DNA from 2 places in the Pelagibacterium mangrovi genome. Region 2 is predicted to be linked to the other one. Evidence: riboswitches for the same ligand, from Rfam matches in the RefSeq annotation. Region 2 holds a riboswitch; the other holds the start of a gene.
The links. A riboswitch is a leader RNA that binds a small molecule or an ion and turns the genes downstream of it on or off. The one in region 2 is predicted to bind thiamine pyrophosphate.

Region 1 (14,946 bases), on a different contig from region 2:
CGCGAAATCCCTGCCAGCTTCCGAGGCCCCCGCCTGGGCAAGGAGCGGCCGCCCTTTTGGCGAGCGCGGCACGTTCAGCGGCCCTCTTGTGCTTACGAAGGGGCCGCGATGATCGACCACCCGTACTTTGGCGGGATCGAGATATCGTCCACTTTGTTTGTCGACAATCCGGGCATCACCATCCCAGGAATCCCACAGCGCCAGTGCCGCTTCGACCACATCGGCAGCTCTGGCATAGCGCTGGTCATGCTCGGGCATGGTCTCGAACCCGAAATTTTGCGCTTCGAGTGCGTTCGACGATGTGACGACATTCCACCCTGCCCGCCCCCCACTGATGTGATCGAGCGAGGCGAAGCGCCTCGCCAGATGGTAGGGATGGTCGAAGCTGGTAGAAGCCGTGCCGATGAGCCCGATCCGTTTTGTCACCGCGGCAAGGGCCGAAAGAATGACGATCGGATCCATCGCGTCGGAAAGATGCCGGTCGGCACCCTGCTGCAGCGCCAGGACGTCGCCGAGAAAAAGCGCGTCGAAGCCGCCGGCTTCCGCTCTTTTGGCGATATCGATCCAGTAATCGATGTCGGTCGAAGCCAGCGGATCGCTTTCGGGCATGCGCCAACCGGCCTCGTGGCTGCCGAGCCCGAAGATGACGGCATTGAGCCCCATACGACGTTCGCTCATGGCTGGATGCCGAGATAGTCGTTGGAGTAGTATTCCGAAAAATCAGGCTTTTCGCCGACCGGCGCGCCATCGCCATCCTTGAGAAGGCCTGCCTCGAACAGGAAACTCCCCATGGCCTCCATTTTGGCGGCGTCGATGGTGCCGACGGTGCCGTCCTCTCCAACCAGATAGTTGCCGTCGATCAGGGACTGGAGCGAGGCGCGAACAAAGTCTCGGTCGAGTAAGGTATCGGCATTGGCGGCGACAAGGATGTCGGTTGCTTCCTCCGGGTGCTCCACGGCGTAGGCATAGCCGCGACGGCTGGCTGAAATGAAGGCTTCCGCCGTGTCGGGGTGCTCGGCAAGGTAGGCGCTAGTGGCACCAAGAAAATTGGTGTGCTGATCGGGCACGCCGTAATCGGCATAGCGAAAGGCTCGCTGGGTCGGCCCGTCGCGCTCGGCTTTGACGCCTTCCCAGGTATAGACTTCGAGGGTGAAATCGACAGCACCATTGGCAAGGGCTTCATAGGCCGATGTGCCCAGGGTTACAGTTTCGAAATCGGCCAAACCACCGTCATGGCGGATGATGGTGCCGATCAGCGCCGTTTCCCAGTCGCTGCCGAACCCCGCATAGAATTTGCCATCGAGATCGGCGGGGCGCTGGATGTCCTCGCGATCGGCATTGAACACCAATCGTCCGGTTTCCGTCTGCACAAGGGCGTAGGTGGCGACGAGATCGGCCCCCGCCGTGCGCTGCGTGAACAGACCCAAGGAACCCAGAACACCGAAATCGGCAACATTGTTGGCAACCAGCGTCGCCGCCGACGTATCGGTATAGGGCAGGATTTGCACCTCAACGCCTGCCTCCTCATAAAAGCCCTTCGTATCGGCGACGTAGAGGCCGATATGGTTGGTGTTGGGCGTCCAGTCGAGCGCGACGCTGACTGGCGTCAACTGCGCCAAGACGGGCGTTGCGATCAGGGTGGCGCACAGGGCCAGCGCGGCACGAAGATGCGGCACGGTCATTCCTCCAAATTGAGCAGGGTTTGCAGAATGTCGGCTTCGAAGGCTGATAGCGCGCCGCCGGCGGCGGGACGCGGGTGAGCCAGCGAAATCTCGTAGTGACGCAGGATGCGCGCGGGTCGCTGCGAAAGCACATAGATACGGTCGGAAAGGAGAACGGCCTCGCGCACGTCATGGGTGATCAGCAGCACCGTCCAGCCGTGACGGGTCCACATGCCGGAAAGCCAGCGCTGCATCCTGGCCCGGGTCAGCGCGTCGAGTGCACCGAAGGGTTCGTCGAGCAACAGCATGGGCCTTTGCTGCACGACGGTGCGCAGCAGCGCGGCGCGCTGGCGCATGCCGCCCGACAACTGGGCCGGATAATGCCGCTCGAAGCCGGACAGCCCGAACTCGGCAAAGAGCGACTGCACATTGGCGCGGGCGGCCTTGCGACTCATACCCTGGACCTCGAGGCCCAAAGCGGCGTTATCGATGATACGCCGCCACGGCATCAGCGCATCGCGCTGCGGCATGAAGGCGAAGCGGTGGCTGGCCGGATCGAGCAGAATGCCGTCGCAGAGCATTTCCCCGCCATCGGGCACGAGTGCACCGGTGAGCAATTGCAGGATGGTGGACTTTCCAGCGCCGGAGGGACCGAGGATGGAAACGAACTCGCCCGGGCGCACAGAAAGGCTGATGTCTGCGAGCACGGCGAGGTCGCCGAAGCGTTTGGACACTGCTTTGAGTTCAAGCCGTGGCCTGTTCATGGCTTACCCTCGCCGAACCGCGTCCAAGGCATGGCAGCGCGTTGCACCAGCACCGTCGCTCCGAAAAGGCAGAGGGTTAGCGTGGCGCTGACGAACACGGCGGACAAAACGAGGTCGGGCCGGAAATTGTTCTTGGCATTGAGGATGTAGATGCCAAGGCCCCGCACGGCGCCGGCATATTCGGCAAAGATCGCACCGACGATGGCATAGGTGATGGAAATCCTCAGGCCCGCGAAGAAATAGGGCAATGCCGAAGGCAGCCGTGCTGCAATGAAGATGCGGCGCCGCGAGGCACCCATGGAAGCAAGGAGCGCTTCGATATCGCGATCGGTCGAGTCATAGCCCTGCACAAGGGCAACCAGCATGGGAAAGAACGTCACCAGCGCAACCAGCACGACCTTGGGCGTAAGGCCGAAGCCGAACCAGAGCACGATCAGCGGGGCGATGGCGACCAGCGGCAGCGTCTGGGTGATGATGAACACGGGAAACAGGGCCCGCCGCAACGGACGAAAGAAATCCACCAGCAACGAGAACAAAAATGCGGCGCAGAGCGACGACGAAAAGCCGAACAATGTTGCCTGGAGCGTCGCCAGCGTGTGACCGGCCAGCGCCTCACGTTGTTCGAACCCCTGGACGAGAACGCGCGACGGCGCCGGGAGCGCGGTGGGCGAAATGCCCCAGAAACGCACATAGGTCTCCCAGGCCAAAACCAGCACCGACACCGACAGCACGGCTGGCCCGGCATGGGCAAATAGGCGCGCAACGCCACGCTTGGAGACTGAACCGTTCGACATGGCAGGCCCCAGCACTCAGCGCGCGCTGAGGTGACCGCTCATCGGATAAAGGAAAATCTGTGCACCGGAAAACATGAACCGCCTCGCTCCGCTGGTATTACCCAGATCAGCTATAGGGTCCGAAGGCTTGCCACCCCCATCTCAGCCCCGACCATACGGAGCACCCCTGTGGATGGCGGGACCATAGACGATTATCGGAAGAGCGCAAGAAGCTATGTGAGATCCACGGCGGTAGCGGCACGCGGTGGTGAGTGAGACATATGTGGGCCTGTTTTCCCCAAGCCGCCGGGCATCGTCTGCATGGCGCGACATTCCGGATATTTGCCTATGCTTCCGAAATTCCAAAAGCCGCCGAACGGCAGAGCCACCGCATTTAGTTTATGACCGGCTCCACCTCACCCAGTCGTAATCCTGAACCATCGTTGCGTGGACTGATCGAGTTTAAAGACCAAATTTGTAGAGCGGTTCACGCTCGATTGCTGCACCCGCTATTAGCGCGTGGTCGTTCAACGCTTGATGATCGAAGCGCACGCCATGTCCGGGCGTTGGCGCCGCAACGCACCGTCCGTCGCGGATTGAGATCGGTTCAGCTGTTGCTCCAAAATCAAAGAGATTGAGGCCGAAAATATTCTCCACATGCAACGCGTTGGGCAATGCCGCCGCCAGATGCACGGATAATTCCATTGCCCCGTGCGGAGAAATGGGAATTCCGCTCGCCGCTCCGAGCGCAGCGATCCGGCGAAATTCGGTGATCCCACCGACCTTCCAGACATCGGGCTGCAAGAAGTCCACGGCGCCTTGATGGACATAGTTCCAGAACTCGAATCGGTTGCAGAGCTGTTCGCCGACTGCGACCGACATCCCCGTGGCGGCGCGCAGCCTGCCATGGGCCTCGATCGTATCCGATAGCAGCGGCTCCTCGATGAAAAGCGGCGCCGCGTCGGCCAGAAGCGGCACGCGCTGCATGGCCTCGCCCACCGACCATTTCTGGTTCGCGTCAACCATCAGCGTAGCCGCGTCCCCGATCGCTTCGCGCACCGCAAGGCACCGCTCGCGATCCTCGTAAAGTCCCGGCCGACCCACCTTGACCTTGAAGGCGGTGTATCCCTCTTCGCGTTGCCCTCGCGCCTGCTCGACCAGTTCCTCGGTCGACAGATGGAGATTGATTGCACTGGCATAGACCTCGACGCTGTCCCAGGCGCCGCCGAGCAACCGGTAAAGCGGTTCCCCGGCCGCCTTTGCCTTGAGGTCCCACGCGGCGATGTCGAGGACCGAAATAGCCAGCGTCGTGATGCCCGCCGGCCCCGCCGCATGGCATTCCATCCACAGCCGCTGCCAGATTCGTTCGGTGTTGCGCGGGTCCATGCCGGTCAGCATCGGCGCCAGATAGCCGGCGATCAGCGCCTGGACCGCAGCGGCGCCGACCCCGGCCGTGGTGCACCAGCCGATGCCCGTCTCCCCCGTGTCGGTCTCGATTTCCGCAACGACAAGCTCGCGATGGGTCATCGTAACTCGGGCCGAGGAAAAGGTTTGTTTCAGCGGCATCCGATAGGCATTGCAGGTGGTGCGGGTAATCTTCATGATGATTGTCCCCTCCCCGGAGAGGTTGCGAAATCCGATGGCAGGACCCCATTGTGGCCCGCGCAGCAAGGGGCCGTGCGGCCTTGTGGCGCTATTTCGCTGGACGAAACGATCCTCGACCTTCGTTTCGCGGCCCGGGCCGCTGACTATGGTTGCAGCCAATCGGCGTCATGCCTCGACTGAAGACGGCCTGTTCAACCAATGCAAAATCTCAAACTCAATGCCGACCTGGTCGCGGGGCTGCTGTTTGCAGCGTTCGGTGCCTGGTTCGGCGCGTCCTCGATCTTCGGGCTTAGCCTTGGCACGGCGTTCCGCATGGGGCCGGGCTTTTTCCCCGCGCTTGTCGGAGGGCTCCTTTTCGCCCTCGGGCTGGTGATCGCCCTCAAGGGCTGGCGCGCCGAGCACGAGACCCTCGACCTTGCGACCGTCCCCTGGCGCGCGGTGATCCTGTTCCCGGTCGGCCTGACCCTGTTCGGCCTTTCCATGCGGCCGCTGGGCCTGATCATCGCGCTTCTGGTGCTGTGCCTGTGCTCGTCCATGGCCGTCAAGGGCATGAGCGCCATTCGGGCCGTCATCCTTTCGCTGGCTGTCACCGTGCTCTGCATCGGCATCTTCAGCGTCGGCCTGGGGCTCGACCTGCCCCTGCTCGGCGACTGGCTGCGCTAGGAGGTCCGCATGGAAGTCTTTTCTCACCTCGCCCTGGGCTTTTCGGTCGCCTTCGCGGCCCAGAACATCTTCTTTTGTTTCGTCGGCGTGCTTGCCGGCACGCTGGTCGGCGTCCTTCCCGGGGTCGGTCCCCTCGCGACCATCGCCATCCTGCTCCCGATCACCTTTTCCATGGCGCCCGACTCGGCGCTGATCATGCTGGCCGGCATCTATTACGGTGCCCAGTACGGCGGATCGACAACGGCGATCCTGCTCAACCTGCCCGGCGAGGCCTCCTCGGCCATCACCACGCTCGATGGCTACCAGATGGCGCGCAAGGGCAGGGCCGGTGTCGCGCTCGCCACCGCAGCGCTATCCTCGCTGTTCGCCGGCACCATCGCCACCCTGATCATCGCGCTATTCGCGGTGCCGCTCACCCAGGTGGCCATGGCGTTTCGGCCCCCCTCCTATTTCTCGATGATGGTCCTGGGCCTCATCGCCTCGGTCGTTCTGGCCCGCGGTTCGGTCCTCAAGGCCATCGCCATGGTGCTGCTCGGCCTGCTCCTGGGGATCATCGGCACCGATATCTATACCGGCACCGCCCGGCTCAACATGGGCAGGCTCGAGCTTGCCGACGGCGTCGACATCGTCGCGCTCGCCATCGGCTTGTTCGGCATCGCCGAAATCCTGCGCAATCTCCAAAGCGAGGAAAAGAGAGAAGTCCTCAGCTCCAGGGTCAAGGGGCTGTGGCTATCGCTTGCCGATTTCAAGCGCATCGCCATGCCCACGGTGCGCGGCACGGCCATCGGCTCGGCTTTGGGCATTCTTCCCGGCGGCGGGGCGATGCTGGCCTCGTTCGCGGCCTATATCGTGGAAAAGAAGGTCTCGAGGAACCGTGCCCAGATGGGCGAGGGGGCCATCGAGGGCGTTGCGGCGCCCGAAAGTGCCAACAACGCCGGGGCGCAGACCGCCTTCATCCCAATGCTTACGCTCGGGCTGCCCTCCAACGCCGTCATGGCGCTGATGATCGGGGCCATGATCATCCAGGGCATCCAGCCCGGTCCCGATATCATCGTCAAGCAGCCGGACCTGTTCTGGGGCCTAATCGTTTCGATGTGGGTCGGCAATCTGATGCTGGTGCTGCTCAACCTGCCCCTGATCGGGCTGTGGGTTCGGTTCCTCACGGTGCCCTATCCGGTGCTCGTCGTCGCCATCATGGCGTTCAGCGCTGTGGGCATCTATTCGGCGTCCGGTACGCTGTTCTCGATGTACGAACTGGGGTTTTTCGCGCTGCTCGGCTACGCCTTCATGCGCCTCGGGTGCGAACCGGCACCTCTGACCCTGGGGTTCATCCTCGGCCCGATGATGGAGGAACAGTTGCGCCGCTCGATGCTCATGTCGCGCGGCGATCCCGCGGTGTTCCTCACCGAGCCGATCAGCCTCGGGTTCCTCATCGTCGCGGCGGCAGCCCTGCTGCTCCTGGCGGCGCCCACCATCGCCCGCCGGCGCGAAGAAGCCTTCAGCGAGGAATAAGCGATGGACGATACAAACGCCATGCGCCCCTTCGAGGGCATCCGGGTTCTCGATATCACCCACGTCCTCGCCGCGCCGTTTGCGACCTACCAACTTGCCGTGTTCGGCGCCGACGTCATCAAAATCGAACATCCCGACGAGCCCGACCAGACCCGGATCGACGGCAGCGATCCTGCGCTGTCGGCCGAACGGATCGGAACGCACTTCATCATACAGAACGGCGGCAAACGGTCCCTGACGCTGGACCTCAAGACCGAGGCCGGACGCGAGGTGCTGCGCCGGCTCGTTCCCACCGCCGACGTTCTGGTCGAGAACTACCGCCCCGGCGCCCTCAATGCGCTCGGCCTCGGCTACGAGGATTTGCGCGCGCTCAATCCGCGCCTGATCTATGCCTCGATGTCGGCCTTCGGCCAGGATGGGCCGCGCAGCACCCAGACCGGCTACGATCAGGTGATCCAGGCGGTGTCGGGCCTGATGATGGTCAACGGCACCGCCGATACGGTGCCCATGAAGGTGGGCACCCCGGCCGTCGATTATGCCACGGGCACGATGGGCGCCTTCGCCCTTGCGGCTGCCCTCTTGCAGCGCGAACGCACGGGGAAAGGCCAGTATGTCGATCTCTCCATGCTCGATACCGCGCTCATGCTGCTCGGGGCGCATTTGACCAATCACTCGCGTTCCGGCCGCGAACCCAAGGCGGGCGGCAACCACCATGAATTTGCGACGGTGGGACTCTACGACACCGCCGACGGCCAGATTCAGATCGCGGCGATCAACATGCGCCAGCAGCGGCGGTTCTGGCACATGCTCGGCCATCCCGAACTGATCAAGGCGAACAATGAAGACCGTCGCGCCGGTGCTCAAGAGGAGCGCAAGGTCGTGCTGCCCATCCTTCTGACAAGGACGGCACGCGAGTGGGAGGATTGGTTTCAGGAAAACCACATTCCGGCCGCCCGTGTCTGGACGCTGCCTGAAACGCTCGCCCATCCCCAGCTTGAAAGCCGCGACATCCTGCATCGCTTCGTCGATCAGCCCGGTATCCCCGGCGCGGTGACCGTGCCCAAGGCGGCGTTCAAGCTCGCTCATGGCGGGGCGCGCATGGACCGGCCGCCACCGCGTATGGGCGAACACACCGAAGCCCTGCTGCAAGAGCTCGGCTATTCGGATCAGGAAATATCCGTGCTGCGCGATGCGGGCACGATTTGATACTGTAAGGGAGGAAGCCCCAATGAAACTGCTCAGTGTGATCACATCGGTCTCGCTCGTCCTCACCGGGCTGGCGGCCAGCGCCCATGCGCAGGAAGCCGGTTATCCCAATGATTTGGTGCGCGTCGTGGTCGGGTCCTCGCCCGGCGGCACGGCCGATACCGTCTCCCGGCTCGTCGCCGAAGCCCTCTCGAACAAATTCGGACAGAGCTTCGTCGTCGATAACCTTCCGGGGGCCGGCGGCGCGCTGGCCGCAACCACCGTCAAGGGCGCCGAACCGGATGGCTATACCATCCAGTTCGTCTTCTCTTCGTTCTCCATCCTGCCCTCTTTGAACCCCGGGGTCGGCTATGATCCGGCCGCCGATTTCGCGCCGATCGCCATGGTGTCGTCGGCCCCCAACCTTTTGCTGGTGAACCCCTCTTTCGGGGTGACCACGCTGCCCGAATGGATCGAGAAGGTGAAAGCCAATCCGGGCCAGTTCGACTATGGCAGCGGCGGCATCGGCTATAGCCAGCATCTGTCCATGGAAATGCTGCTCCAGAGCATCGATGGCGAGGCGGTCCATATCCCCTACGCCGGTAGCGGCAATCTCCTGGGGGCACTGCTTTCGGGCGAAGTGCCCTTCGCCTTCGATACGCTGACCACGGCCGTTCCTCATATCGAATCCGGCGCGCTGATCCCGCTGGCCACGACCAGCGCCGTGCGCTCGGAGATCCTGCCGGATGTGCCCACGGTCGCCGAAGCGGTTCCCGGCTACGAGCTCACCGCCTGGAACGGGTTCGTGGCCCCGGCCGGCACGCCGCCCGAGATCGTTTCCGCTCTCAACGAGGCGATCGTCGAATACCTTGCGACCGATGAGGCCAAGACGTTCTTCGCCCAGCTCGGCACGACGATCGATGCGAGTTCGCCCGATGAGTTCGGTGCGGTGATCGCCGCCGATTACGAGAAATTTGCCGACGTCATCGCAACCGCCGGCATCACGGCCCAGTAATCAGAGCCTCCGGGCGCGGCGCTTGCCGCCGCGCCCGAGAGACCGGGAGGCGACCATGTCAGCAAGGATTGCCGTGCCGTCCAAGGTCCTGGGCGGCTTTGTCGCGGCGCTCTTCGAGGCGGCGGGTCTGTCGCCGGCCGCTGCGGGCCGGGTTGGCGATGCGCTGATCGAGGCGGACCTTTCGGGCCGGGGCTCGCACGGCGTATTGCAGGCCGAAAATTATCTCGCCCGTCTCATGTCGGGCGCCATGTCGACGGCGGAAAAGCCCCGGATCGTCAGCCGGTCGGGCGGCAGCGTGGTTCTCGATGCCGAGGGCATGGAAGGTCATCTCGCCGCCGAGGAAGCCATCTCCATCGCCATCGCGACGGCGCAAGCCAACGGCGTCGCGGCCGTCGCGGTGCGGAGCGCCCAGCACATGGGCGTCGCGGGCCGCTATGTCGGCATTGCCGCCCAGGCGGGATGCGTCGCCCTGGCCATGGGCAACGCCAAGCCGGTGATGCCGGCCCCTGGCGGGGCCGAGCGCCTTGTCGGCACGAACCCGCTTGCCATGGGCGTTCCGGCGCCCGGTGGACCCATCGTGCTCGATATGGCCACGAGCGCCGGCACCTATGGCCGCATTCGCCATGCCCGCGCCTTGGGTCAGCCTATCCCCGAGGGATGGGCGCTCGACGCGCAAGGCCGGCCGACGACCGACGCCGAGGCGGCGATGGCCGGGCTGCTGTTGCCGATGGCCGGCGCCAAGGGCTTTGCCCTCTCCTTCGTCATCGATTTGATGGCGGGCCTTCTTTCCGGCGGGGCTTGGGGAGACAGACTGGGCGCGCTCGATGACGACACCACCAAGCCCCAGACGTCGTCCTATCTCTTCATCGTGCTCGATATCGCTCATTTCCGCGATCTTCCCGGCTTTCTCGATGAGGCCGGCGAGGCGGTCGCGCGTGTCCACAATTCGCGCCGGGCCGAGGGCGTGGACCGGCTGTTCACGCCCGGCGAGCGAAGCGCCCGAACGCTTGCCGGCAGCAACGGCATCGTCGAAATCGCCCCGTCCGTGGCGCAGGCGCTGGCCATGCGGGCCCATGCGCTCGGTGTCCCCGTCCCGCCAGCGCTTGGGGTTTGAACCGGAATGGCCATCACCTACGAGGTCATGAAACAAACCGCGCGGATGCTCTACGAGCGCTCGCTCAAGCGCATCCCCGAAAATTCCAAGGCCGCGCTGGCCGACGCCATGCGAACCGAAAGTTCACAAGCGGCGCGAACCACGCTCAAATTCATGTTTGCCAGCGCCGCGCGCGCCGAGGAACGCTCGACGTTCGTGTGCTCGGATGCCGGCTTTCCGGTCTATTTTGTCAAGATCGGAACGGGCGTCCAGTTCGGTGGCGATCTGAAGCTGGCCATATCGGACGCGTTCGACGAACTCGTCGAAACCATCGAACCGCCCATCCTCAAATTCGTCACCAATCCGCTCACCGGCGAGCGCAGCTATCGCGGCAAGGACATGCCGCATGTGAGCTGGGATCTGGTTTCGGCGGCCGATCATATCGATATCACCTGCTCGCCCAAGGCGCTTGGCTCGGGGCGCTGGGCGGCGCTGGAGATTTTCAGCTATCCCACGCTCGAAGAGATCGAGCGCTATATCCTCGAGGTTTCGATCCGGGCCGGCTCGCAGCACTGTCCGCCGGTCGTTATCGGGGTCGGCATTGGCGGCTCGTTCGATCACGCCGCAAAGCTGGCTAAGCTCCAGACCTTGCGCCCCTTCGGCTCGAAAAACCCCGAGCCCATTCTTGCGGCAATGGAAGACCGACTCACCCGGGCCGTCAACGCCACCGGCTTCGGTCCCATGGGCACGGGCGGGGACACCACGGCGCTCGGCGTTCATATCGACTACGCTTCGGGCCACGGTTTTACGCCGGTCGCCGTGTGTTTCAACTGCTGGATCAACCGGCGGACGCGCGCCCGGATTTCCAACTTGGGCGAGGTGGAAATCCTTGAGTGAGCGCGTCCTCGACCTTCTCCTGACACCCGATCTCGCCCGGACGCTCAAGCTGGGCGACACCGTCTTCCTGCGCGGCGAGGCCGTTGTCACGGCGGGCTTTCCCACCCACCAGCGTCTTGTCGATTGCATCGAACGGGAAATCGACCCCCCGATTGCACTGGGTGGCACGCTCTTTCATCTCGGCTGCATGAGCCGTGATGAAAATGGAACTTTAAAGCCACTCTACGTCAATCCCACCACCAGCACGCGCTTCAACGCCTTCATTCCGCGTATCGTTCGCCATTTCGGCCTCACTGCCTTGGCGGGCAAGGGCGGGCTCGATGCTCAAAGCATTGCCGCTATGGGTGAGGCGGGGTGCGTCTATTTTTCGATCACCGGCGGCGCGGCTCCGCTGCTCACCGAGGGGGTGCGGGAAGTCGTCGAGACCGGTTGGGACGATCTGATCGCCCAGTTTCGGCTCAATCGCCTGCGGCTCGACATGTTCGGACCTCTCACGGTTGCCATCGATGCCCACGGCAATTCGATCTACGCCCAATTGGCCGAGGCGGCCCATGCACGCCTTCCTTCGATCATGCGCGCCCTCAACGCCGAACGCGGCACATAGGCCCGCCATTCCGGCTGGCGAAAAGCGCCGCCGGGCGTTTTGAAGTCCGAGGGGCTTTCCCCTAGCGTCGCCTCATAGGAAACTCAAAGCGACTACAGAAAATGGCGAAAAAACAATGGCGTAATGAGGCCCGTGCCCTCATCGATACCATCGAGGGTGCGCGCGTCGATGCCCTTATGCAAGGGGCGGTCGATCTCCACGTGCATTCGGGGCCCTCGACAATGCCGCGCCAGCTCGACCATCTCCAACAGGTGGAAGCGGCCGCGGCGTCCGGAATGCGCGGCGTATTGTTCAAGGATCACCATTATTCGGTGTCTCCCATGATGGAGCTGCTCGAACGGGTGTCCGGGGATACCGGCGTGCACATGTTCGGCTCGGTCGTGCTCAACAACGCCGTCGGGGGGCTGAACCCCTATGCCGTCGATTTCAACGTCAAGATCGGCGCCAGGCTCGTCTATATGCCCACCGCACACGCGGCCAACCATATCCGCAACACGCACCGGAACGCGCGGCTGGCCTCCAACGTCCAGTTGCGCAAGCCATACGGCATCACCGTCATCGACCAGAACGGCGAACTGCTCGACGTGGTCAAGCAGATCCTCGACATCATCGCCGAGCACGATGTCATCCTCTCCTCGGGACACCTGCACATCGCCGAGGTCTGGCCGCTGTTCGAGGAAGCCAAGCGGCGCGGGGTCAAGAGGCTGCTGGTCAATCACCCCGCCTATGGCCTGCACTGCACCTATGAGGACGTCGCCGAACTGGCGCAGCTGGGGGCGATGATCGAGCAGTCCGCCTGTCTTTTCATCGACTCGCGCTTCAACGTCTTTCCCCCCGAAGAACTCAAGGCCCAGGTGGAGGCCGCCGGCGTCGCCAATTCCTCGATGGGCTCGGACCTGGGCCAGATCGACAATCCCTCGCCGGTCGAAGGCATGCGCCAGATCATCGCCCTGTTGCTCGCTCTCGGGTTCTCCGACGAGGAGGTGGGCCGGATGGTGCGCGACAATCCCGCAAGGCTCGTCGGTCTCGAAGATTGACGGTGCCCGCAATCAATTTCCAAAGAGTGAGTTTGAGACGATGAAACTGGGAACAGCCCTTATCGCGGGCGCCGACACGCTGATCGCTTGCGTCGGAAACGATGGCGCCGTCACCTTGACCGAGGCCTATGCGGCCCAGGGCCTCGGTGCGGCCCCCGCGAGCCTCAACGCCCTGATCGAGGCCGGCGAAGCCGAGATGGCCAGGGTGCGCGAAGCGGTCGGAAACGCGGTGGCCAACGGGGTGGGGGTGATCGCGCTGGGCGCCATCGATTTCCGCCCGCCCCAGCCCCGCCCGAGCAAGTTCATCGGCGTCGCCATGAACAATCGCGGCATCCGCAAGGAGGCGCACAAGAGCCCCACGGTGCCCAACTACTTCCTCAAGGCGCCGTCGTGCCTGACCGGGCACAATCACCCCATCGTCATGAAGGACCATTACGGGGAAACCATCCCCGAACTCGAGCTCGCCGCCATCATTGGCCAGCGCGCCAAGGACGTGCCGGTCGAACGGGCCCGCGAGGTGATCTTCGGCTACACCATCGCCAACGACATTACCTCGCACGGCATCAAGTTCGGCTACGATTCGATCGCCACGACGCGCGCGCCCGAATTGACCCGCCCGCACCACTTCGCCTGGCGCAACCGCCATGGCGAGGACGACAACGACATCTATTTCGTCTACCACACCCGCTCCAAGGCCACCGACACCTTCGGCCCGATGGGCCCGTGGATCACGACCGCAGATGAGATCGCCGATCCCAATACGCTCGATGTGCGCGGCTATTTCGACGGCAAGCCCTTCGCCCAGGACAACACGTCCAACTACATGTTCACTGTTGAGCAGGTGGTCGCCGACGCCAGCCAGTGGTTCACGCTCGAGCCGGGCGACATCATCATCTTCGGGACCACCGCCAAGGGCGTCGGCCGCTATCCGCATGGCCACCGGGAAATCAACATGCACAAGATGACCGGCGTCATCGAATGCGAGATCGACGGCCTGGGCCGTCTGGCCAATCCCATCGTCCACGAATAATGATCCCGTCCATGATGCGCGTTATCGAAATCGCCGGTGCCGGCGGGCCGGAAGTCCTGACCTATTCCGAACAGCCGATCCCCGAACCCGGTCCGGGCGAGGTGCGCATCAAAACGGCCGCCATCGGCATCAACCGACCCGACATCCAGCAAAGGCGGGGTCTTTATCCGCCTCCGCCCGATGCCAGCGATCTGCCGGGGCTCGATATCGCGGGCACCATCGACGCCGTGGGCGCCGGTGTGGACACGGACATGGTGGGGCAGGAAATATGTGCCCTCGCCAATGGCGGCGCCTATGCCCAATATTGCTGCGTTCCGGCCGTTCAGGCCATGCCCGTGCCCGGCGGGCTCTCGCTGGTCGAAGCGGCGTCCCTGCCTGAAGTGTTCTTCACGGCCTGGAACAACGTGGTCATGCTGGCCCGTTTCGCCCAAGGCGAAACCCTGCTCGTTCAGGGCGGATCGAGCGGGGTGGGCCTCGCCGCCACCCAGATCGTGCGCCAACTGTTCGCCGGCACCGTGATCGTTACGGCTTCGAGCGAGGAAAAGCGCGCGCTTTGCCGCGCGTTCGGCGCCGCCCACGCGGTGGACTACCGCGACCCCGACTGGACCGATCAGGTGCGCGATGCGACGGACGGGCGGGGCGTCGATGTCATCCTCGACGGCCAGGCGGGCCCCTACACCCAACCCGAACTCGACCTGCTCAAATCGGATGGGCGGCTGGTGCTCATCGCCAGTCATCTGGGCAAGATCGCCGAAGTCAATCTCCAGGATATCGTCCGGCGTCGCCTGACCCTCACGGGCTCGACCCTCCGCCCGCGACCGGCCGCTTACAAGGGCAAGATCGCCAGCCAGCTTGTCGAACGGGTGTGGCCGCTTCTCGAGAGTGGCGCAATCAGGACCCATATCCACGCAGTCTTCGACTTCGATGCGATGCGCGCTGCCCATGAGCTGATGGACAGCAATGCCCAAATGGGCAAGGTTGTCGTCCGGCTGGGAGATTAGCGCGACTTCTCACCGGCTGATTTAAACGCTAGTCTCGCCCCAGCCTGACGAGCAACGGACCAGCGATGGACGAGACCAAAAGCAGCGCGATACGGGCGGCGAGTCG
Region 2 (14,946 bases):
AAGCTGGTGCTGGAAAACGAAGATCAGCGTGAGAACGATCAGCGCAGCGGCCAGAATACCCAGTTCGAGCCCCGAATCGAGCCATGCCTCTGCCCAGGGCGGCAACGGCTCGACATAGGGCATCAGCACGGCTTCTTCCGGCACCTGATAGGTCACCGGAAATTCTACCGTATGCTCGACGCCCGCCGCATCGGTCGCGTGCACCATCAGAATCACGTCGAAGGGCGCGAAAGGATCGAACCCCGAGCTCAGCGGAATTGTAAAAAGCCCCGAATGGCGGACGATGGGGCCGCCCGAACGTTGGACGGTCGGGCCAACCCGCTGGAAATCGTCAGCGAAGAATTCGAGTTCCAGATCGCCCTGCTCCAGCCGGACCCGGTCGAACCTGTTTTCGAATTCAGCCGACTCATACTCGCTGCCCCGGAAGTCGTAATAGCCGCCCGACATGACGGCGAGCATCACCACATCGTCGGGTGCGGATTCGACCACATCCGAATAGGCGCTGGCCACGATGACGTTGCGCCCGATAACGGGCGGCGTCGCCAGCGCGACCACCAGCTCGGTGTAGCGGTCCTCCCCGCTTCCCCTGTCGAGAGGCACGTCCATTTCGACGGGGGTGACACCCTGTTCGGCAAAGGCGGCGCTCACGTCCCCGAACGATATAAGGCGATTGGAGACCGCCCCCATTTCCAGCAATTGATCCCAATCGAAAAAGCTGAATGTGATCCGGTCGAGCGTCGGTTCGGTGATCGGCGGGCGAGGATCGTTGGCCCGCAAGATGATGCGGCCCGCATCCATGATGCCCGCCCGCATGTTCCGCGCCGAAACGGTGGTTCCCTGCACGAAATCGGGTGTCAGCGGCGCCGTCGCGGTTCCATCGACGGGATAGCCCACATGGGCATCGAGGAATTCCCCCAGCCGCGCGACGCGCTGGGGAAATCCGGTAAGATACGGATCGTGCTGCCTGATAACCTTGGCGCCGGTCAGATTGCCGGCAAGGTCCATGCCCGCAATGGCGTCGAACGGTATCGGCGAATAGCTTCGCGCCCGGACGATATCGAGGGTGGAAAAGATGTAGCCGACCTGCTCGTCCCCCACATAGACGCGCAGATAGGGCGGCGCGCCGTCCGACAGCTCGAACCGGTCTGCGTCCGGAAACAGCGCCTCGCGAATTTGCGACGTGGCGCGCGCTTCGAGGGGTCGCGTGGCCTGCGCCCAGGCAGCATTGGCCGCCAACGCGAAAACCAGCGCCACCGCGAACATCTTCAAGACGCGTGAAAAAAGAAAATCGCTTCGTCCGGTCATGTTCGCCCTCGTAAGGCCAAACGCCGAACCTGCAAGTCGGTATCCGAACGAATCGCCCCGATGATTCCGAAGCGGTTGTCGGCCGGAAGCGCCATTCCCGCCGTATACAATTCCATATGTCCTACTCCCACCCGACCGCCTCCTCTTTGGTCCGTTCGGGTGTCATGAACACATGGCTAGCATGGTGTAGCCTGCGCCAGCAAGTGGACGCTTATCGGGTGGTACGAGCTACCTAGCCGTAAAAAGAGCGCGCGAGAGTCAACACGGTCGCGCCCAGTCCGCGGCTCAGACCCCATAAGATCAGCCCCGCCATCACCGCCCCGATGATCAACCGGAAGCGGTTCAGCAGTTCGGCCAGGCGCGGCGCGATACCGATCAGAAGGTGCCCTGCCGTCAGCGGCAGAATCGGGATGAGGTTGACGAGGACGAAAGCGAGCGACGATCTTGCCGTCGTCTCCAGCAGGCCGACCACGGTCACGCCGAACGTTCCCCCGGTTAAAACGGTGAACGCCAGCGGCCGCAATTGCCACAGCGCCCAGCCGAGCGCGAGCGACGCCGCAAGCGCGAAAACCGCCACCAGCAGCGGCCCGGCCATCCGTCCCGCCAACGCCTCGCGCTCGATCGTGACGGGTTTCACCCAGCCGAACTGCGTGAAGAAAAGCGCAAAGGCACCGATCGGTTCGAGATGTCTGAAGGGATTGAGGGTCAGCCGCCCGTCATATTCGGGCCCGCGATCGCCCAGCAACCGGGCCGCGAGCGCGAGAAACAGCCCGTGAGTGGCGATGATCACCACGGCGGCGCAAGCCTGGTACAACAGGCGCTGGAACGAGAAATCGACAAAAGGGTTCATCGCTGCCTCCGGTGCCGGCTTTGGCCACCACCTCCGGTTAGCGCCAAAAACCGTTGAGGGAAACCCTTTCCGGACCGATGTTGCCGTTCATATTTTTGTTTCCGGCTATGGAAAACGCGGGCAAGCGGTGCCAAACTCGCGCTGTCATGTTAGCGTGTTCCAGGAGGCTTACCCAGGGAGCCTCCGCTATTGCATGTCGGCCTTCGGCCTCGCGCGCGGCACGGTGGAACAAAGTGATCGCTGCACAAATGCCATCACCCCCAATCTGGATGGCATTTGCTTGGGAGACATAACCTTTTTACGAAGGAGAAAGAAAAGTGACTGGCGAACTCAACGCCTATAAAAACCGGGGAGGGATGTCTGGCCGCACGCGCCTGCTTCTATCCGGTACAGCCCTAACGCTCGCGTCCTTTATCGGTAGTGCGGCCCTGGCTCAGGAATACACCACCGAGGAACAGGTCGCACGCGGCGCGACGGCCTACGCCCAGCAGTGCTCGACCTGTCACGGCCAGGATATCGTCAGCTCGATCGCCGGCTATCCGGACGCTTCGCTGTTCTACAGCTTCGTCTCGTCCGCCATGCCGGCCAACGCTCCCGGCAGCCTGCCGGCGCAGCAATATGCCGATATCGTAGCCTATCTCCTCAACGAGAACGGCTTCCCCATCGGCACCGAAGAACTTCCGGCCGATCCGGAAATCCTCGCGCAGATCGATCCGCGCAACATCGAAGCCGCTCCGGCTGGCGATGATGCCGCTGCCGAAGAAGAGCCGGCTGACGACGCCGCTGCCGAAGAAGCACCTGCAGACGACGCAGCCGCTGAAGAAGCCCCTGCCGAGGAAGCTGCCGCACCGGCCGCTCCCGCCGCACAGTCCGTACCACCCTCCATCGTAAGCCAGGTTTCCGAGTGGGAAGGCGAGTATTCGACCGTCACCGACGAGATGCTTCTCGATCCCAACCCGGCCGATTGGCTGCAGTGGCGCCGCACGGTCAACAACTGGGGTCACAGCACGCTCGACCAGATCAACCGCGACACCGTCGCCGATCTGCAGCCGGTCTGGAGCTGGTCGCTCGGTGAAGCCGGCCAGCAGGAAGTCGTGCCGATCATCCATGACGGCATCATGTTCGTCGCCACCAACAACAACTACGTCGAAGCTCTCGACGCGGTGACCGGCGACCTCATCTGGTCCTACACCCACAGCCGCCCCGAATTCACCGGCGGTTATCACAACAACCAGGCCATGCGTCAGAAGAACTCGGTCGCCCTCTACGGCGACAACGTCATTCTGACCACCGTGGACGCCAAGCTCGTCGCGCTCGACGCCCTCACCGGCCAGGTCGACTGGGAAGTTCAGGTCAACGATTGGGAAAAGGGTTACAGCTTCACCGCCGGCCCGCTGATCGCCGATGGCAAGATCTTCACCGGCACCTCGGGCTGCTCCATCGTGGGCACGGCAGGCGCTTGCTACATCACCGCGCATGATGCGACCAACGGTGAAGAACTGTGGCGCTTCAACATCCTGGCCGATCCCAACAATCCGGACGTCGACGCCAGCTGGAACGGCGTCCCGCCCGAAAACCGCTGGGGCGGCTCCATCTGGGCCACCGGTTCGTACGATCCGGAACTCGACATGACCTATTTCGGCACCGCGATTCCGCTTCCCTACGCGGAAATCACTCGCGGCACCGGTGACGGCGACGTGCTCTACACCAACGCGACGCTGGCCATCCATGCCGATACCGGCGAGCTGGCCTGGTACTACCAGCACCTGCCGCGCGACAACTGGGATCTGGACTCCCCGTTCGAGCGTATGATCATCGAAGCTGAAGTCGGCGGCGAAAACCGCAAGATGGTCGTCAGCACACCGGGCAAGAACGGCATCACCTGGGGCCTGGACGCGGAAACGGGTGAATTCATCTGGGCCGAGGAAACCATCTACCAGAACGTGGTTTCCGACATCGACCCCGAAACCGGCGTGGTGAGCCTCAACGAGGAAACCATCCCGACCGAGTTCGGTGAGCCCTTCACCTTCTGCCCGGCCATCCCTGGCGGCCGTCTGTGGCAGGCTACGGCATACAGCCCCGATTCGGGCCTGTTCTACCTGCCGGCAGCCAACACCTGCCAGACCAGCGCTGCGCAGCAGTTCGCCGAGGCTGCCCCCGGCACCTCGATGGGTCTGTTCCAGTCCTTCGGTGAAAGCCTTGCTCCGGGTGCGGAAGGCGTTGGTGCGATCCACGCTCTCCACGCAGCCGACGGCTCGGATGGCTTCGAAGTGCAGCAGGGTCCGCGCTTCACCTCGTCGATCCTGGCCACCGGTGGCGGCCTGATCTTCGCCGGCGACGCCGATCGCTACATCAAGGCGATGAACGACGAGACCGGTGAAGTGCTCTGGCAGCAGCGTCTGGCCGCACCGATCGGTGGTTCGCCCGTGACCTATGAGGTCGACGGCGTCCAGTATCTGGTCGTTGCATCGGGTCAGTCCAACCAGACTCACGCGACCTTGACCCCCGGCCTGGCTTCGCCGCGCATGGGTGGCAACTCGATCCACGTGTATCGCCTGCCCGACCAGGAATAATTTCCAGGTCCCAAGTCAACGGCGCCCCGGGAAACTTCCCGGGGCGTTCTTTCTTCCCCGCCGGCTCGCCAAAGGCGATCGGCCAGTCACCAATAAGAGTGAGTTCGTCCCATGCCCTTGCCCCACGCCGCCTTCTTGTCACGCGCAGCGAAATCGGCCGCCGTCGTTCTCCTGGCCGCGTTTTCGGCTTCGGGCGCGTCCGCGCAGATCACCGACAGGGTCGATTCCTCCTTGCTCGAATCCTGGCGCCTGAGCACGGGCAACCTCATTCGCTTCTGCCAGTACGAAAGCTCCCCCACCTTCGAATTCGATCAGGCCGTCGGCCAGGCCATCGCCGACAGCCTTCTGGTCAGCGCCGAATTCACCCCCCTGGGCGACGCCTATGGCATCGGCGGCGAATACGCCATCGAGGACCTGTTCGTCTCGCTCACCAATGATTGCGACATCATGTTGGGCATGGGTCTGGCGGCTGGCCTCTATCCCGTCGAATTCACGACAACGCGCGCCTATGTCGGCCTGCCCTACGTCCTTGCCGTCGCCGACCCCGAATTCGAGGCCCTGACCGACATTCCCGGCGACCGGCGCATCGGCGCGCTCGTCGGCTCCTACGGATTTTCCGCCGTGATGCGCTACCGGGCCACCCTGCCCGAGAACCAACGCTGGCAGCCGCTCCCCTATGGCGATACCGATCTCATGATGACCCGCCTGTTCGACGAAACCATAGCCGGCATGGTGGTTTACGGCCCGAGCCTGGTCGAATACCTGAACGAAAACACCATCGAAGGCGAGATTTTCGTCCATCCTCTCGAAACGCAGATCGCCGCCAATGTGAACATCGGCGGCATCATGCTTGCCCGCAATTCCTACCTGCGCACCCTCGTCGACGAGGCGATCGGTTTCATGGCGGAAGATGGCACAATCGAAGCGTTGCTGGCCGAACATGGCTATGAAACGCTCGCGGCGGCGCCCGGCGGTTATCAGTAACCGCTAGCCCTCTTCCGCAAAGAAGAACACTTCATCAATCTGCTTCCCGAACGTTCTGGCGATGAGATAAGCCAGCTCCAGCGTCGGGGAATATTTGGCGTTCTCGATGGCGACGATCGTCTGCCGGGTCACCCCGACCTTCGCCGCCAAATCCTTTTGCGTCATCTCGTCGGCGTCGAACCGCAAACGCCGGATGGTGTTGGTGATCCTGATCTTGCTCACGCGCTAGCTCCGATACAGCGCCATGCGCGTGACGCTTCCGCCCAGATCGCCGAGCGCGAAGCCGGCGAGAATGACGTTGAGCCCGATGAGCGGCGACCAGCCGAGCGCGAGCAAGGCCAGCGCCCCGATGAACCCCGCCGAGGCGACGATCATCGTCACCCGCATCCCCTTGATGCTGATCGAGCGGTCCCGCTCGTCCACCGTCGTATCGGGGTCTTCATCCTGCGTCGCGATTGAAAACACGATGTTGAAGAGGATCGTCACGACGATCGATGCCACGACGCTCGCGGGGATGACCCACAACACCGTCCGGGCCCACACCGCCAGCCCCTCATTGCCGGCAAAGGCCCCATCGCCATACATCGACATGATGAGCCAGGCAAAAAACGCCACGACGCAAAGATTTACGACGATGGCCGCAACCGTATTCCGTTCTTCGTAAGACATTTTGAAAGCTCGAACCGTTTCGTTGATCCGAGCACATGGGTATGATTATTTTGACCACGAGTCAAATTTATTTTACACGACGCAAAAGCCCCTCGCCCGCCGCCCTGCCCGTCGCAAGGCATGCGGTGAGCAGATAGCCACCGGTCGGCGCTTCCCAATCGAGCATTTCCCCCGCCACGAAAATGCCCGGCAGCTTGGCGAGCATGAAATCCCGGTCGACCTCCCCCCACACCACCCCACCGGCCGAAGAAATCGCCTCCGCAATGGGGCGCGGTGCTTCGAGCGGTATCGCGAGCTGCTTGATCTTGCGCGCCAGCGCCTGCGTATCGCCGCGCTCGGTGTCCGTCGTCAATTCGCGCACCAGAGCCGCCTTCACCCCATCGAGCCCGGCCCCCTTACGCAAGCGATTTGAAAAGCTCGCCTTGGCCGGCTGGCGCCCCAGATCGCGCTCGAGCCGTTCGAGCGAGCGTCCGGGCGCCAGGTCGATCACGAATGCCGCCGACCCAACCTCCAGCCTGTCACGGAGCCCGGCGGAATGTGCATAAACGAGGCTGCCTTCGATGCCATGCCGCGAAATGACGAACTCGCCGGTTTGCTCCCCGGCCATCACCGCTTTGACGGGCTGTCCGGCAAAGCGTTCGATGAAATGGTCGCTCCAGTTGACCACAAACCCGCAATTGGCCGCCCGAAACCGTTCGACGGATATGCCCTTGGCCTCCAGCCACGGCACCCATGCAGCATCCGATCCCAACCGCGGCCAACTCGCCCCACCCAGCGCCAGAACCACGGCGTCGAAAGTTTCCCGCACCGGTCCCGTCGGCGTCTCGAAAACGAAGGCATCGCCATCGAAGCCCACCCATCTGTGGCGGGTCGAAATCCCGACGCCCTGCCCTTCGAGCCGCCGCAGCCAGCTCCTGAGCAAAGGAGAACCCTTCATCGATGTGGGAAACACCCGGCCCGAAGACCCCACGAACGTTTCAATGCCCAGGCCCGCCGCCCACGCCTGCACGGCCCGGTTGTCGAACCCCTCAAGCGCGGCGTCCAGCCGCTCCCTCGCCCTGCCGAAGCGCGGCAGAAAATCCGCCATCGGCTCTGCGTGGGTCAGGTTGAGCCCCGATTTCCCCGCCATGAGGAACTTGCGGGCCACCGTCGGCATGGCTTCATAAACGGTCACGCGATGACCCTGCGCCGAAATCGTCTCGGCGGCCATCAAGCCCGCGGGTCCGCCCCCAATGATCCCGATGTGTTTGTCCATGGCTGCCCAGAACACCCTTTCGCGCCCGCTGTCAAACCGATAGGCTTGCCCATCACCTTGAGTCATCTCTCAAAAACACAAAGAGACCCGTCATGTCCGACTCACGCTCCAACGCCCCCATCAACGAAGAAAAGCTCGACAAGCTCGCCCAGGTCGCCGTGCAGACCGGCCTGGGGCTCAAGGCGGGGCAAGACCTCCTCATCACGGCGCCGCTCTCCGCGCTTTCGCTGGTGCGCAAGATCACCGAGCACGCCTATAAGGCCGGTGCCGGCCTCGTCACCACGATTTATTCCGACGAGGAAACCACCCTCGCCCGCTACAAATACGGCAATGACGACGCTTTCGACCATGCCGCCGATTGGCTCTACGAAGGCATGGCCAAGGCGTTCGGGTCCAACACCGCCCGTCTGGCCATCGCCGGTGACAACCCCATGATGCTGTCCGAGCAGGACCCTGAAAAAGTCTCGCGCGCCCAGCGCGCCAATTCCCGGGCCTATAAGCCCGCCATCAAGAAAATCACCGGCTTCGAGACCAATTGGAACATCGTCGCTTTCCCCGGCTCCAAATGGGCCCAACTGGTCTTCCCCGATCTGGGCGAGGATGAAGCCGTCTCCAAACTTGCCGACGCGATCTTTGCCGCTTCGCGCGTCGATCAGGCCGATCCGGTCGAAGCCTGGCGGGCTCACAACGCCAATATCCATGCACGCCGCGACTGGCTGAACGAGATGAAGTTCAAGGATCTTCATTTCACGGCGCCCGGCACCGATCTCGTCGTCGGCCTTGCCGACGATCACGAATGGGCCGGCGGCGCGTCGCTCGCCAAGAACGGCATCACCTGCAACCCCAACATCCCCACCGAGGAGGTGTTCACGACACCCCATGCCCGCCGCGTCAACGGCCATGTGCGGTCCACCAAGCCCCTTTCGCACAACGGCACGGTCATCGAAAACATCGAAATGGTTTTCAAGGATGGCGTCGCCGTCGAAGTGCGCGCGTCCAAGGGCGAAGAGGTCTGGAACAAGGTGCTCGATACCGACGAAGGCGGCCGGCGCTTGGGCGAAGTGGCGCTCGTTCCCCACTCCTCGCCCATCTCGCAATCGGGCATCCTGTTCTACAACACGCTGTTCGACGAAAACGCCGCCTGCCACATCGCCATGGGCCAGTGCTACACCGAATGTTTCGTGGATGGCGACAAGCTCAGCGAAGATGAAGTCGCCGAAAAGGGCGGAAATTCCAGCCTCATCCACATCGACTGGATGATCGGGTCCGGCGACATGGACATCGACGGCATCACCCACGACGGCAAACGCGTCCCCGTCTTCCGCAAAGGCGAATGGGCCAATTGACACTCTTGGACCACTCCCCTGTCACCCCGGGATTTATTCCCGGGGTGACAGCAGCAGCCTATCCACAGCCAGCCAGGCGATTGGCATCCCAGTCCCCTACCTTACCATCCTGTCCAACATTTCATCGGCGGGACAGCATGAGGTGAGGTGAGCATCCCTAGTCTCCAATGCGTCGGCGCCCCTCGCGCCTTTCAGCAAAGGAGACAGACACATGAAAATCATCACCAAAACCGCCCTTGTGGCTTTGGCCGCCGCCTCGATCGGCGCAACGAGTTTCGCTCCGGCATTCGCGCAGCCGTTCGGCGGCGGTCACCATGCAATCCAGCGCGTTCCCGGCGGCGAGGCCAGGAGCTTCCGTCCCGGCCCCGATGCCTTCGGAGGGTTCGGCATGGGAGGCGGCCTGATCGGCATGTTCCTTATGGGCAACGCCGAAGTGGTCGATATCGCGGCCGTCCGGCTCACGCATCGGCTCGACCTCAGCGACGAGCAGCAGGAGCTTCTCGAAAACCTCCGCCTCGCCGCCCTCGATGCCCAAGGCCAAATCGCCGAAATTCGCGAGGAATTCTCGTCCTCGGACGAAGATGCGGCCACCGCATCGGATATCACCGCCCGCTACGCCGCGATGGTCGCCATGACCACAGCCCGCGCGGAAGCATTGGAAGCCATCCAGCCCAGCTTTGAGGCCTTCGTGGAAAGCCTCGACGACACCCAGCTCGAAACCCTGACACCCCAGCACCCCGGGCGCCCGCACGAGGGTGGTCCGCGCACCATGCCTGAAGCCGAGGGCTAAGCAGCACCCTGCCCGGCACGCCACGCCGGCGTGCCGGCAATCAGGCAGCGGCGTCCTTGGAGGGGCTGTTGGCCGACGCCGTAAGATCGATCGCCACATGGGCATTGGGGTCCCCAAAGCTCAGCCACGCCTGCGACAACGCCTCGAAGACCGGCCCAGCATCGCCGGCCAGCCGCGTGCAATAGTTCTTGGCGCGGTCGAAGACCGGAGACGCCTTGAGAAAATCGATGCAGCCGTAAATCTCGCCCATGTAGTCGGCCGGCCCCAGCGGATAGAGCGAGAACTGCACGGCAATTTTCCGTCCGGTCTGTTGGGCGTCCGCCACCGCTTGCGCCGCTCTTTGCTTGCGCTCCTCCAGCGCCAGATCGAAGGCGGAAGGCTCGGCGGGCTCGCAGATATCCATGTCCGGCTCGCCGGGGCAACCGCGCGAAATGGTGGCATGAAGCGCTACATGATGCCCGCTCGCCGCCGCCGCGACGAACATCTCGCGCATGGTCGGGAAAATCAGCTCGGGCGGCCCGACGACCAGCGTCGAAATATCGTCGGTCTCGATCCGCAGCCGGTCCCGGAACGGCTCGATCGCATCGATGGAAGAAAGGATGACGGGGACGAAATCGTCCGCCATGACGTAAAGGGAGATCTGTGCACCGCACTTCATTTTCGCCTCGCTCCGCTGGCATTATCCAGATCAGCTAAAGGGTTGGATGCTTGGGTTTCATCCTCTCAGCCCCGGCCATACGGGGCACCCCTGTCGATACTCACGACCTACCACGGGGCCCGCTCCCGAAACAATCGCCAATTTCCCTCTTTGACCCCGCGCCCGTTTGCCTGCACTCTTGGCGAACGGTTCTGGAGATTGATGATGCGAACTCTGGCTTGTCTGATCGTAGCGCTCGGCATCGTTCCCGGCGTCGCCCTGGCCCAGGGCGAAGACGCCGCCGAAAGCGAAGCCTATGAACTTTTCACCGCTGCCTTTACCGAATTCTGCGAGCTCGACAGCGGATCGGCCGCAGCCGACTACTATCCGCCCGAAAGCTGGGAGCTGAGCTGGGAAACGGATTATTCCGACGAGCCGGAAACCGCGACGCTCTATCGGTTCTTCTGCGGCGCCGGCGCCTATAACGTCAATCAGATGTACTACATCGAAACCGACTACGGCGGCCCGCAGCCTGTCTCCTTCGCCTCTCCCCATTTCGAAGTGGTCTATGAGAATGACGACTTCGAAGGCGCCGTGGTGGACATTCCGATCACCGGCTACGACAGCCAGTTGATCCTCACCAACTCCGAATTCGATCTCGACACCGGCACCATCACCAGCCACGGCCTCTGGCGCGGCATCGGCGATGCGTTTTCAGGCGGAACATGGCAATTGTCCGAAGGCCAATTCATCCTCAAGCGCTTCGAGGTCGACGCGCAGTACGACGGAGAAATCCGTCCCAAGACTCTGGTCCGCTTCGACTGAGGAGCCGGCCCATGTCCACCCCCAAGACCCGACCCAGCGAAAACAGCGTCGCCGAATTCATCGACGCCGTCGAGCCGGAACAGAAACGGAAAGATTGCTGGACGCTGGTCGAAATGATGCGCGAAATTACCGGTGCGGAGCCGGTGATGTGGGGCTCATCGATCGTGGGTTTCGACACCTACGTCAACACCCCGTTCAACACCACCAACCCACCGGCTAACTGGCCCATCACGGGTTTCTCGCCCCGCAAGGCCAATCTGACCCTCTACATAACGCCCGGCTTTTCCCGATATGGCGAGTTGATGGACAAGCTCGGCAAGCACACGACGGGAAAATCCTGCCTGTATATCAAGAAATTAGCGGATGTGGATCAAGTTGTTCTCAAGGAGCTTGTCTCCCAGTCGGTGGCCTATATGCGCGCCACCTACCCCGCGAAATGAAGAGACCGCAGCGCCGGGCGGACGGCTGCGGTCTCCCTATATGCCTCCGCCGCGCTGTTGAGGGCTTGGGGGACTACAGCGGAAGCTTTGTCCGCTAGTGCATGGGCTCGTTTGCCAGTCCAGCAGACACATTCAATATCGTGCGCCAATGCGGCGACAAAAGGCCCAATCACCGAACTGTGATATTTCCCAGGCTTAATCGCCGCCCATTGCACGCGCCGCCCGAAACTGGCATGCCTTGCGGTTAAACAAAAACAAGAACAGGACGCACCGATGAAACTGGTAACCCCGCCGCCCCTGCCGCTCAAATCCTTCTCGGACCCGCTCCGGGCCTGGGAATATGTCTGCGAAATCTACGATCGCAACACCAGCTTCATCCGCGATCACCTGCTCAACCTCACCAAGGGCAAAGTCCCGCCGGGCAAGGTGCGCGCGCACTATCCCAAGGTGCAGGTCCTCTCCACCAGCTTCCAGCAACAGGCCAGCTCCCGCCTCGCCTATGGCTTCCTGCATAGCCCCGGTCTCTATCAAACCACGATTACCCAGCCGACCCTGTTCCACAAATATCTGATCGAGAACTTCTCGCTGATCCTCAAGAACCACGGCGGAGAAATCGAGATCGGCGAGTCCGAAACCCCGATCCCGCTCCATTTCGCCGTCGATCCGAAAGAGCGCGTGGAAGGCGACGTGCTGCTCGATATCGGCGTGCCGCTTCGCGATATCTTCGATGTGCCCGACCTCGCTCATATGGACGACGAGATCGCCAATGGCACGTTCATCCCCCCGGCAGGCGGCCCCTATCCGCTGGCGGCCTTCACCGGCCCGCGCGTCGACTATTCGCTTCATCGCCTCAACCACTACATGGCGACGACGCCCGAGCACTTCCAGAACTTCGTGATCTTCACTAACTACCAGTTCTATATCGAGGAATTCACGCGCCTCGCCCACCAATGGATGAGCGAAGGCCACGAGTTTTACGAAAGCTTCGTGGAGCCCGGCAACGTCGTCACCATGAATTCGCGGCTGGGCGGAGGCACCACCGGCGTCGCGCCGGCGCGCCAATCACAGATGCCGGCCTACCACCTCAAGGCGTCCAATGGCCGTGGGATCACCATGATCAATATCGGCGTCGGCCCCTCCAACGCAAAGACAGCGACCGACCACGTCGCCGTCCTGCGCCCCCACGCGTGGCTGATGCTCGGCCACTGCGCCGGCCTGCGCAACTCGCAATCGCTGGGAGATTACGTGCTGGCCCACGGCTATGTGCGGGAAGACCACGTGCTCGACGACGACCTACCGGTGACGGTTCCCGTTCCCGCCCTTGCGGAAATCCAGGTCGCCCTGCAGGAAGCTGTCGAAGAGATCACCCATCTCGAAGGCCTCGAGGCCAAGGCGATCATGCGAACCGGCACCGTGTTCACCATCGACAACCGCAATTGGGAATTGCGCGACCAGAGCGAAATCACCAGACGCCTGTCCCAATCACGTGCCATCGCGCTGGATATGGAAAGCGCCACCATCGCCGCAAACGGCTTCCGCTTCCGCGTGCCCTACGGCACGCTGCTCTGCGTGTCGGACAAGCCGCTGCATGGCGAACTCAAGCTTCCGGGCATGGCGTCCGACTTCTACCGCACCCAGGTCAACCGCCATCTGCTGATCGGCCTCAAGGCCATGGAAATCCTGCGAAACCAGCCGGTCGAACGCCTGCATTCACGCAAGCTGCGATCCTTCGCCGAAACGGCCTTCCAATAAGAAAAGGGCGCCTCAGGAAGGTTTTCAGCAAAAGTGGATACCACTTTTGCGGTTCGAAAACCGACCAACGGACATCCGGACCGTTTCTCTGAACGGTCCGGCGTCCTTTTCATTTTCAGCCTTTGAGAGCGAGGCTTTCGTTCGCCGTAATTGCCGTCATGTTGACGATGCCCCGGCTGGTAACCGACGGCGCAAGGATATGCGCCGGGCTTTTCGTGCCCATCAGGATAGGCCCAACCGGAAGTGCGTTATTCATTTCCTTGAGTAAGGTCATGGAAAGGTTTGCACTTTCAAGATTGGGAAACACCAGAAGATTGGCTTCACCCTTGAGCGCGGTATCGGGGATATAACGCTCGCGCAGAGACTGGTTGAGCGCCAGATCGCCCTGCATTTCGCCTTCCACGATCAGGTCCGGCGCGACATCCTTGAGCTTGCGATAGGCCTCCTGCATCTTGTCGGAGGTCTCCCCTTCGCGCGAACCGAAATTCGAATAGCTCAAGAGCGCCGCCCGCGCCTCGATATTGAAGCGCCGCAGATGGTCGCGCGCCTGCAGCGTGATCGAGACGATCTCGTCGGCGGTCGGGTCGATGTTCACATAGGTGTCGGCCAGGAAGAACACGCCGCGCGGCATGATCAGCATCGAAAGGGCCGAGACGTCCGAAACGCCGTCGGAAGTCCCGATCACCGACTTGATGTCGCGAACATGCTTGATATAGCGCCCCTGCAGGCCGCAGATCAGCCCATCGGCTTCCCCGCGCTTGACCGCCAGCGCGCCGATCACCGTGGTGTTGGTGCGCACGATGGTCCGCGCCGTATCGGGGGTTACTCCGCTCCGCCCCACCAGCGAATGGAACAGAGAGACGTAGTCCTTGTAGCGCGGATCGTCTTCGGGGTTGATGATCTCGAAATCCTTGCCGGGCTCGAGCTGCAGCCCGAACCGTTCGATGCGCTGCTCGATGACGAACGGACGCCCGATCAGGATCGGCTGCGCAATCCCTTCTTCGAGAACCACCTGTGTCGCGCGCAAAACCCGCTCGTCCTCGCCATCGGCAAAGGCGATGCGCTGCCCCGCCCCCTTGGCTCGCTCGATCATGGGCTTCATCACCATGCCCGACCGGAAGACGAACCTGTTGAGGCTATCCTTGTAGGTTGCGAAATCGGTGATCGGCCGACGCGCCACACCGCTGTCCATGGCGGCCTTGGCGACGGCAGGCGCAATGCGCAAGATCAGCCGCTGGTCGAAGGGGTTGGGAATGAGGTAGTCCCGCCCGAAGGTCGAAGGCGCACCGGGCACGGCCTCAAGAACCGGCTCATGGGCCAGCTTGGCGATAGCGTGCGCCGCAGCCGCCTTCATTTCCTCGTTGATCGTGGTGGCCCCCACGTCGAGCGCGCCCCGGAAGATGAAGGGGAAGCACAGAACGTTGTTGACCTGGTTGGCGTAGTCCGACCGGCCCGTGCAGATCATCGCATCGGGACGCTCTTCCCGCGCGATTTCGGGCATGATTTCAGGCACGGGATTG

Region 1: it holds a riboswitch for thiamine pyrophosphate, as region 2 does, so the genes downstream of both, V4T21_RS17905 (ABC transporter permease) here and V4T21_RS07995 (YkoF family thiamine/hydroxymethylpyrimidine-binding protein) in region 2, are expected to answer to the same signal.

The regions. Positions count from the first base shown of each region.
Region 1 covers NZ_JBAFXA010000011.1:62,957-77,902, forward strand. Annotated here, with positions in the region: gene V4T21_RS17890 (LLM class flavin-dependent oxidoreductase) at 1-678, opposite strand, end outside; gene V4T21_RS17895 (ABC transporter substrate-binding protein) at 675-1,682, opposite strand; gene V4T21_RS17900 (ABC transporter ATP-binding protein) at 1,679-2,425, opposite strand; gene V4T21_RS17905 (ABC transporter permease) at 2,422-3,219, opposite strand; TPP riboswitch at 3,285-3,397, opposite strand; gene V4T21_RS17910 (mandelate racemase/muconate lactonizing enzyme family protein) at 3,661-4,800, opposite strand; gene V4T21_RS17915 (tripartite tricarboxylate transporter TctB family protein) at 5,002-5,466, shown strand; gene V4T21_RS17920 (tripartite tricarboxylate transporter permease) at 5,476-6,978, shown strand; gene V4T21_RS17925 (CaiB/BaiF CoA transferase family protein) at 6,982-8,184, shown strand; gene V4T21_RS17930 (Bug family tripartite tricarboxylate transporter substrate binding protein) at 8,207-9,178, shown strand; gene V4T21_RS17935 (Ldh family oxidoreductase) at 9,234-10,292, shown strand; gene V4T21_RS17940 (fumarate hydratase) at 10,299-11,168, shown strand; gene V4T21_RS17945 (fumarate hydratase C-terminal domain-containing protein) at 11,161-11,772, shown strand; gene V4T21_RS17950 (DUF6282 family protein) at 11,874-12,809, shown strand; gene V4T21_RS17955 (fumarylacetoacetate hydrolase family protein) at 12,850-13,839, shown strand; gene V4T21_RS17960 (NAD(P)H-quinone oxidoreductase) at 13,851-14,840, shown strand; gene V4T21_RS17965 (IclR family transcriptional regulator domain-containing protein) at 14,906-14,946, shown strand, end outside.
Region 2 covers NZ_JBAFXA010000004.1:71,680-86,625, forward strand. Annotated here, with positions in the region: gene V4T21_RS07950 (4Fe-4S binding protein) at 1-1,305, opposite strand, end outside; gene V4T21_RS07955 (zinc metalloprotease) at 1,538-2,155, opposite strand; gene V4T21_RS07960 (outer membrane protein assembly factor BamB family protein) at 2,473-4,728, shown strand; gene V4T21_RS07965 (transporter substrate-binding domain-containing protein) at 4,840-5,712, shown strand; gene V4T21_RS07970 (helix-turn-helix transcriptional regulator) at 5,716-5,934, opposite strand; gene V4T21_RS07975 (hypothetical protein) at 5,938-6,381, opposite strand; gene V4T21_RS07980 (TIGR03862 family flavoprotein) at 6,449-7,636, opposite strand; gene V4T21_RS07985 (aminopeptidase) at 7,729-8,982, shown strand; gene V4T21_RS07990 (Spy/CpxP family protein refolding chaperone) at 9,194-9,772, shown strand; gene V4T21_RS07995 (YkoF family thiamine/hydroxymethylpyrimidine-binding protein) at 9,813-10,430, opposite strand; TPP riboswitch at 10,421-10,532, opposite strand; gene V4T21_RS08000 (DUF1176 domain-containing protein) at 10,632-11,234, shown strand; gene V4T21_RS08005 (DUF1801 domain-containing protein) at 11,246-11,674, shown strand; gene V4T21_RS08010 (AMP nucleosidase) at 11,948-13,426, shown strand; gene V4T21_RS08015 (NADP-dependent malic enzyme) at 13,542-14,946, opposite strand, start outside.